Regions from separate parts of the Streptomyces sp. 2114.4 genome, predicted to be linked through region 3. Evidence: riboswitches for the same ligand, from Rfam matches in the RefSeq annotation. Region 3 holds a riboswitch; each other region holds the start of a gene.
What was found. Region 3 has a riboswitch for cobalamin ahead of CFW40_RS10095 (HoxN/HupN/NixA family nickel/cobalt transporter). Riboswitches for the same ligand answer to the same signal wherever they lie in the genome.
Positions count from the first base shown of each region.

Region 1 (2,254 bases), 4.0 Mb from region 3:
GCGAACGCGGTCCAGCCGCGCAGCTCGGCGAGGGTGTTCGCCTGCGCGATCTCCCAGGCGGGCCAGTCGGAGACGCCGAGGTAGAGCACCTTTCCCGAGCGCACCAGGTCGTCGAGCGCCCGCATCACCTCCTCCACGGGCGTGAAGTTGTCCCGTGCGTGCACCCACAGCACATCGAGATGGTCGGTGCGCAGCCGCTCCAGGCTCTCCTCCACCGACCGGACCAGGTTCTTGCGGTGGTTGCCCGCCGCGTTCACATCGCCCTTGCGGGTCGCGCAGGTGTATTTGCTCGCCAGCACGAAGCGGTCCCGGCGGCCTTCGAGCAGTTCCCCCAGGATCCGCTCCGAGGCACCGTCGGTGTAGTTGTTGGCGGTGTCGACGAAGTTGCCGCCGGCCTCGGCGTAGGCGTCCAGGATCCGGCGGCTGGTGTCCTTGGCCGCGCCCCAGCCCCAGTCCTCGCCGATGGTCATCGCACCCAGGCTCAGCTCGCTCACCCGCAGGCCGGTCCTGCCGAACAGTGTGTAGCGCACGTGGTTCCCTTCGATCAGCGCAGCTCTCCGGTAGTGCGTTCACGCTAGGAGCTGGAGCGCCCTCCAACGCAAGGCGCGGCCGGGCGTCGGGGTCCGGTTTTGGCCTCTTCGGTGGCGCGGACCGGGCGGGCGTTGGGGTATGCCCTGGGGAGACGTCCCCAGGGGAACACCCCCTACGGAGCCATGCCCTGGGGAACATCCCCTACGGAGACACCCCCCGGGGACCCATGCCCTAGGGTGGGCCGGGCAACTGGTTCGCCCTGTCCGCCAGGCAGGCGCGTCGTAAGAGGGAACCCGGTGGAAGTCCGGGACTGCCCCGCAGCGGTGAGTGGGAACGACCGCCGTCATACGCACTGGGCCCGGCCGGGTCTGGGAAGCGACGGCCAGTAGATGTCCGCCCTTGGTGGATGTGCCCGCGAGTCCGAAGACCTGCCAGTGCCCCCGCGCGACCGGTGCGCGGGGAGATCTCGGTGACCTCGAGGGCGGGTCGGCGGACATCAGACGGGTACGTCCGGCTTGTTGGCGCCGGGGCCCGTCCGGATCGCCGTTCCTTCGCGTCCTCGACCCGTCCCGTGGTCCATGGAGACAAACTCGCGAAGGAGAGTTCCGTGACCAGCACATCCGCAGCCGCGGCAGCACGCGCCACCGTGCACGGCTACCCCCGTCAGGGGCCGAACCGTGAACTGAAGAGGGCCATCGAGGGCTACTGGAAGGGCCGCGTCGGCGCCGACGCCCTGCGCGCCACCGCCGCCGAACTGCGCCGCGGCAATTGGCGGCAGCTCGCCGAGGCCGGTGTCCACGACGTGCCGACCGGCGACTTCTCGTACTACGACCATGTACTGGACACCAGCGTCATGGTCGGCGCCGTCCCGGACCGCCACCGCGCCGCCGTCGCCGCCGACGCCCTCGACGGCTACTTCGCGATGGCCCGCGGCACACAGGACGTGGCGCCGCTGGAGATGACCAAGTGGTTCAACACCAACTACCACTACCTGGTACCGGAGTTGGGGCCGGACACGGTCTTCGCCGCGGACTCCGCCAAGCAGGTCGCCGAGCTGACCGAGGCGCTGGGTCTCGGTCTGGCCGCCCGCCCGGTCCTCGTCGGGCCGGTCACCTATCTGCTGCTGGCCAAGCCCGCGCCCGGTGTGGCGGCCGGTTTTGATCCGCTGACGCTGCTCGACCGGCTGCTTCCCGTCTACGCCGAGGTCCTTGCCGATCTGCGGGCGGCGGGCGCCAACTGGGTGCAGCTGGACGAGCCGGCGCTGGTGCAGGACCGCTCCCCCGCCGTGCTGAACGCCACCGCCCGCGCCTATCGCGACCTCGGCGCCCTCGTCGACCGCCCCCAGCTGCTGGTCGCCTCGTACTTCGACCGGCTGGGCGAGGCGCTGCCGGTGCTGGCGAAGGCGCCCGTCGAGGGGCTGGCGCTGGACTTCACCGGAGCCGCGGCCGGCAACCTCGGGGAGCTGGCGGCGGTCGGCGGACTGCCCGGCAAGCGGCTGGTCGCCGGTGTCGTCGACGGCCGCAATGTGTGGATCAACGACTTCGAGAAGTCGCTGGCCACGGTGGGCACGCTCCTCGGCCTGGCCGCGCGGGTCGATGTGTCGACCTCCTGCTCCCTGCTGCACGTCCCGCTGGACGCCGCCGCCGAGCGCGATATCGACCCGCAGATCGCCCGCTGGCTGGCCTTCGCCCGGCAGAAGACCACGGAGGTCGTGACGCTGGCG
Region 1 covers NZ_FYEY01000001.1:6,360,123-6,362,376, reverse strand. Annotated here, with positions in the region: gene CFW40_RS27995 (aldo/keto reductase) at 1-530, opposite strand, end outside; cobalamin riboswitch at 780-967, shown strand; gene metE (5-methyltetrahydropteroyltriglutamate--homocysteine S-methyltransferase) at 1,139-2,254, shown strand, end outside.
Region 1: linked by a shared signal. The riboswitch ahead of metE (5-methyltetrahydropteroyltriglutamate--homocysteine S-methyltransferase) and the one ahead of CFW40_RS10095 (HoxN/HupN/NixA family nickel/cobalt transporter) in region 3 are both predicted to bind cobalamin.

Region 2 (2,254 bases), 560 kb from region 3:
CCCGCGAACGACGCCTCCACCGGGCCCGCGTTGGGGCTCGGATGGGCGCCGCCGTCCGCCCGCCAGGCCCGCAGCGCACCGCGCCGGTCGGGGCCCGCGAGCACGGTCAGGGCGGCGGTCAGCCGGGAGCCGGGCCAGCCGGCGAGGTCGTCGAGCCGGGCCGAGGCCCAGCCGAAGCGGCGGTGGCGCGGCGACTTGTGCCCCACCATCGCGTCCAGGGTGTTCACCGCCCGGAACGCCACCAGACCGGGCACCCCGCCCAGCGCGCCCCACACCAGGGCGCCGACCACGGCGTCCGAGGTGTTCTCGGCGACCGACTCCACCACCGCGCGGGCCATCTGGGGCCCGTCCAGGGCCTGCGGATCGCGGCCGCACAGATGCGGCAGCCGCTCCCGCGCCACGTCCAGGTCACCCGCCGTCAGCGCACCGCCGACGGCCCGGGCCTCCCGGCCGAGCGACGTGCCGCCCAGCACCGCCCAGACCGTCGCCGCGGTCAGCGCGATCCGGGCGCCGTCGCGCAGGGGAGCGGGGGCGGCGGCCCGTACGGCGCGCTGCAGCAGCGCGGCCCCGGCGGCGGCACCGCCCGCGCACAGCACGGCGTGCGCCGCCCCGTATCCGCGGTGATCGCGCCACAGCCGGCGTTCGACGGCGCTCGCGGCCCGTCCGAAGGCGGCCACCGGATGGCCGCGCCGCGGGTCCGCCGCGATCAGATCGCCGAGAAAGCCGAGGGCCGCGCCGCACGCATATCCCGCGTGTTCGCCGCGCACCGGTCAGACCGCCGCTGCGGCGTGTCCAACGGGCCCTGTGGCGGCGGGCAGTGAAGATCTCGAAGGGCGGCCGGGCATGGCGGTGTGTCCTCACTCAGGGTCCGCGCCCTGGCTCGACGTGACGGCGACAAGAGTCTCCTGGCTCCCGGATCGGCGAGTCCTCCGGCCTTCCAGTCCCTGCGTACGTCATCGGACGTACGCGAGGCGGACCGTGGCCTTCGCTGGAGGAACGCTCCCCGGTGACAGTGGCGGGACCGCGCCGGATTCGCACCGGACTTCCTCAGCTGTCGCCGAATGGCTCCGGCAGTCCACCACGCCCCGCGATGCCCGTCAACTCGCCCTTGACCTGCAACGCTGCCCCGTGGCACGCGCTGTGGTGCACGCCACAGCGTGGCAGGAAGGTCACAGACGGTTGCCCGGGCCCCTGATCTCACGTCACTATCTGGTGGTGCACGGTGGCGACGGTGCCGCCGGAAGGGGGCCGGGGGATGCCGCAGAGCGCTGACCGCCACGAGATCCGCCTCAGGATCACGGGCACCAACAATCCGGACCAGGACCTCGAAGACCTCAGGGCCTGGCTGGAGCGAGAGCCGTGGCTGGACCGGCACGGCCACGACTGGCTGCTCCGGCCGCGGCCGGCGGACGAGAGCGACGACGGCCCCGGTGACATGGCCGCCGGCCTCGACGAGCTGATCCTGGTCATCATCGGCGCCGTCACCGGCGAGATCACCAAAAGTCTCACCATCGCCCTGCAGGAGTGGCTGCGCCGGCGCCGGGAGGAACGCGACACCGGCGAGCGGCCCGCCGTCGCGGTCGGGGCCGGTGACGGGGACCTGCACGAGCTCGGCGACACGGGCCCGGCCACCGCGGCCCCCGAACACCCCGATCCCGGCAGCCCGGCGGACGGGAGCGGCAGCACCCCCGGGGACTGAGCCGGATGTCCGAATACGACGCACGGGGCAAGGTCAACCGGGCGCTGCTGATCAGCGTCGACGACTACCGCACGCTGCGCCCGCTGCCCGCGGTGAAGGACAACGTCCACAAGCTGGAGCAGGCCCTGCTCGCCCCCGGCACCGATCTGTTCACCAAGGGCGAGGTCGTCACCTGCCGGCCCCAGGAGCCCTGGGAGGTGGAACAGGCGCTGGACACCGTCGTCCAGGAGGCGCGCGGGCTGCTGCTGGTGTACTTCTCCGGCCACGGCCGGGTGGGCAGCGACGGCGGCAATCTGCACCTCATGGTCGGCGCCTCGGAACGGCGGCACAAGACCGTCTCCTGGCAGGACACCGTGCTGTCCTATCTGGACAACGCACGGGCCGACCGCATCGTGATCGTCCTGGAGTGCTGTTACGCCGGCAACGCGAGCGAGGCCTTTTACTCCTGCCGCAACCCGACCTCGCTGCTGATGGCCGCGCAGCCCAACCGCCGGATCTTCAGCGGCGAGGAACCCACCGGGGGCAGCGTCTTCAACCGTGCCCTGGTCCAGATCC
Region 2 covers NZ_FYEY01000001.1:1,762,908-1,765,161, reverse strand. Annotated here, with positions in the region: gene CFW40_RS07710 (cobalamin biosynthesis protein) at 1-767, opposite strand, end outside; cobalamin riboswitch at 899-1,050, opposite strand; gene CFW40_RS07705 (hypothetical protein) at 1,256-1,699, shown strand; gene CFW40_RS07700 (VWA domain-containing protein) at 1,705-2,254, shown strand, end outside.
Region 2: linked by a shared signal. The riboswitch ahead of CFW40_RS07710 (cobalamin biosynthesis protein) and the one ahead of CFW40_RS10095 (HoxN/HupN/NixA family nickel/cobalt transporter) in region 3 are both predicted to bind cobalamin.

Region 3 (2,254 bases):
ACCTCTGCGCCCTGCTCGACGCCCTCGATGTTCCCGACGCCGTCCTCGTCGGCCTCTCCCATGGCGCGCGGGTCGCGCTCGACACGGCCATAGCCCGCCCTGAGCGGGTGACGGCCCTCGCGCTCGCCTCCCCCGGCATCAGCGGCCGCGCCTTCACCGACCCCTTCCTCCTGGAACACATCAAGGCGCAGGTGGCGGCGATCGGCGCACCGGACGGCGCGGAACGCTATGTCGAGCACTTCCTGCGGATGTGGGTGGACGGACCGCACCGCGAGCCCTTTGCGGTGCACCCGGGATTCCGTGCGCGGATGCGCGCCTCGGCCGAGGCCAATGTGGAGGTCCATGCCGAGGGTACGGGTGCCGGTATGCCCCTGGAAGCCGGTGCCGCCGACCGCCTGGGCGAGATACGGGTGCCCACCGTCGTGTTCGACGGCGACCTCGACAGCAGGGACATCTCCGCCAATGCCCATGCGATCACGCTGACCGTTCCCGGCGCCCGACGAGTCCGGATACCGGGCGCGGCGCATATGGTCAATCTGGAGAACACCGCACTCTTCGACCACGAACTCCACGCCTTCCTCTCCTCCCTGGACTACTGAGGGCTATTGAGGGCCGCTGTGAACCACTGGGGACCAACTGGGGACCACTGGGGACCACTGCGGCCTGCTGAGGACTGCTGAAGGACTGCCGCGGTCTACTGCGCCGCCGCGGACCACGGCCCCCGCCCCCGGGGCCGCCGGCACAAAAGGCGACCGGGGCCGCAGCGACCACCCCTTGGCAGCTAGAGTGACCGGGCCGTGGTGTTCGGGAAGCCGGTGACGGACCTTGGGGTCCCAGGCCGGAGCGGCCCTCGCCACTGTGATCGGGGAGTTTCCGCCCCTTCCGCAGGCGCACGGTGCGCCTGCGGCGCCACTGACCGCGACCCGCGGCCGGGAAGGCGGGGCGGGCGCGTGCACCCGTAAGCCAGGAGACCGGCCACGGCATCTCACGAAGTGATCCACGAGGTGCTGGAGCGTGACCGCCGGATGGCCCTGTCCACCGATACCCCGACCACCCCTGCCTCCGCGGCGTTCCGCTGGCGCCGGCAGGACACCGTCCGCACCGCGGGCCTGATGGCCGTCATAGCCGGCCTCCACGTCATCGCCTTCGGCGTGCTCTTCCTGCTCGTGGTGCCGTACCACTACGCCGTGGGCAGCCAGGTCTTCGGCGTGGGCCTCGGCGTCACCGCCTACACCCTCGGGATGCGGCACGCCTTCGACGCCGACCACATCGCCGCCATCGACAACACCACCCGCAAGCTGATGGCCGACGGCAAGCGGCCGGTCTCGGTCGGCTTCTGGTTCGCCCTGGGCCACTCCAGCGTGGTCGTCGTGATGGCGGCCCTGGTGGCGGGCGGCGCCCAGCTCGCCGGCGCTCTGCTCAACAACGAGTCCCGTACGCACCAGATCCTCGGCACGATCGGCACCACGATCTCGGGGAGCTTCCTCTACCTCATCGCCGCCCTCAACCTGATCGCGCTGGCCGGGATCTGGCGGGTCTTCCGCGGTATGCGCAACGGCCACTACGACGAGGCCGAGCTGGAGCAGCGCCTCGACTCGCGCGGCTTCATGAACCGCTTCCTGGGGCGGTTCACCCGCTCGATCTCCCGTCCCGGCCAGATGTTCCCGCTCGGCTTCCTCTTCGGGCTCGGCTTCGACACCGCGACCGAAGTGACGCTGATGGTGATGGCGGGCAGCGGCGCCGCGGCCGGCCTGCCCTGGTACGCCGTGCTGTGCCTGCCGCTGCTCTTCGCCGCCGGCATGAGCCTCTTCGACACCCTCGACGGCACCTTCATGAACTTCGCCTACCAGTGGGCGTTCTCCAACCCGGTGCGCAAGGTCTACTACAACCTCACCATCACCGGACTGTCGATCGCCGTCGCCTTCTTCATCGGCACGATCGAGCTGGTGACCGTGCTGCACGAGAAACTTGCCCTCAACGACCCGCTGACCGGCTGGATTTCCGGCCTCGACCTCGACAATGTCGGCTTCCTCATCGTCGGCCTGTTCGTGGTGGTGTGGGCCGCTGCACTGGCGTACTGGCGACTGGCCGGCGTCGAAAAGCGCTGGGCGGAGCGGGCAGAACGGGCAGAGCGGTCAGAGCGAACCCGGCCGACGGAGCAGGCGGACTCGGCCGAGCCTGCCACGCCAAACTCCTGAGGCGCGTGGGCTCCATGCCCCGCAGACGTCCCCGGCGCCCGTAGTGGCGCCGGGAC
Region 3 covers NZ_FYEY01000001.1:2,321,811-2,324,064, forward strand. Annotated here, with positions in the region: gene CFW40_RS10090 (alpha/beta fold hydrolase) at 1-599, shown strand, start outside; cobalamin riboswitch at 782-995, shown strand; gene CFW40_RS10095 (HoxN/HupN/NixA family nickel/cobalt transporter) at 1,026-2,198, shown strand.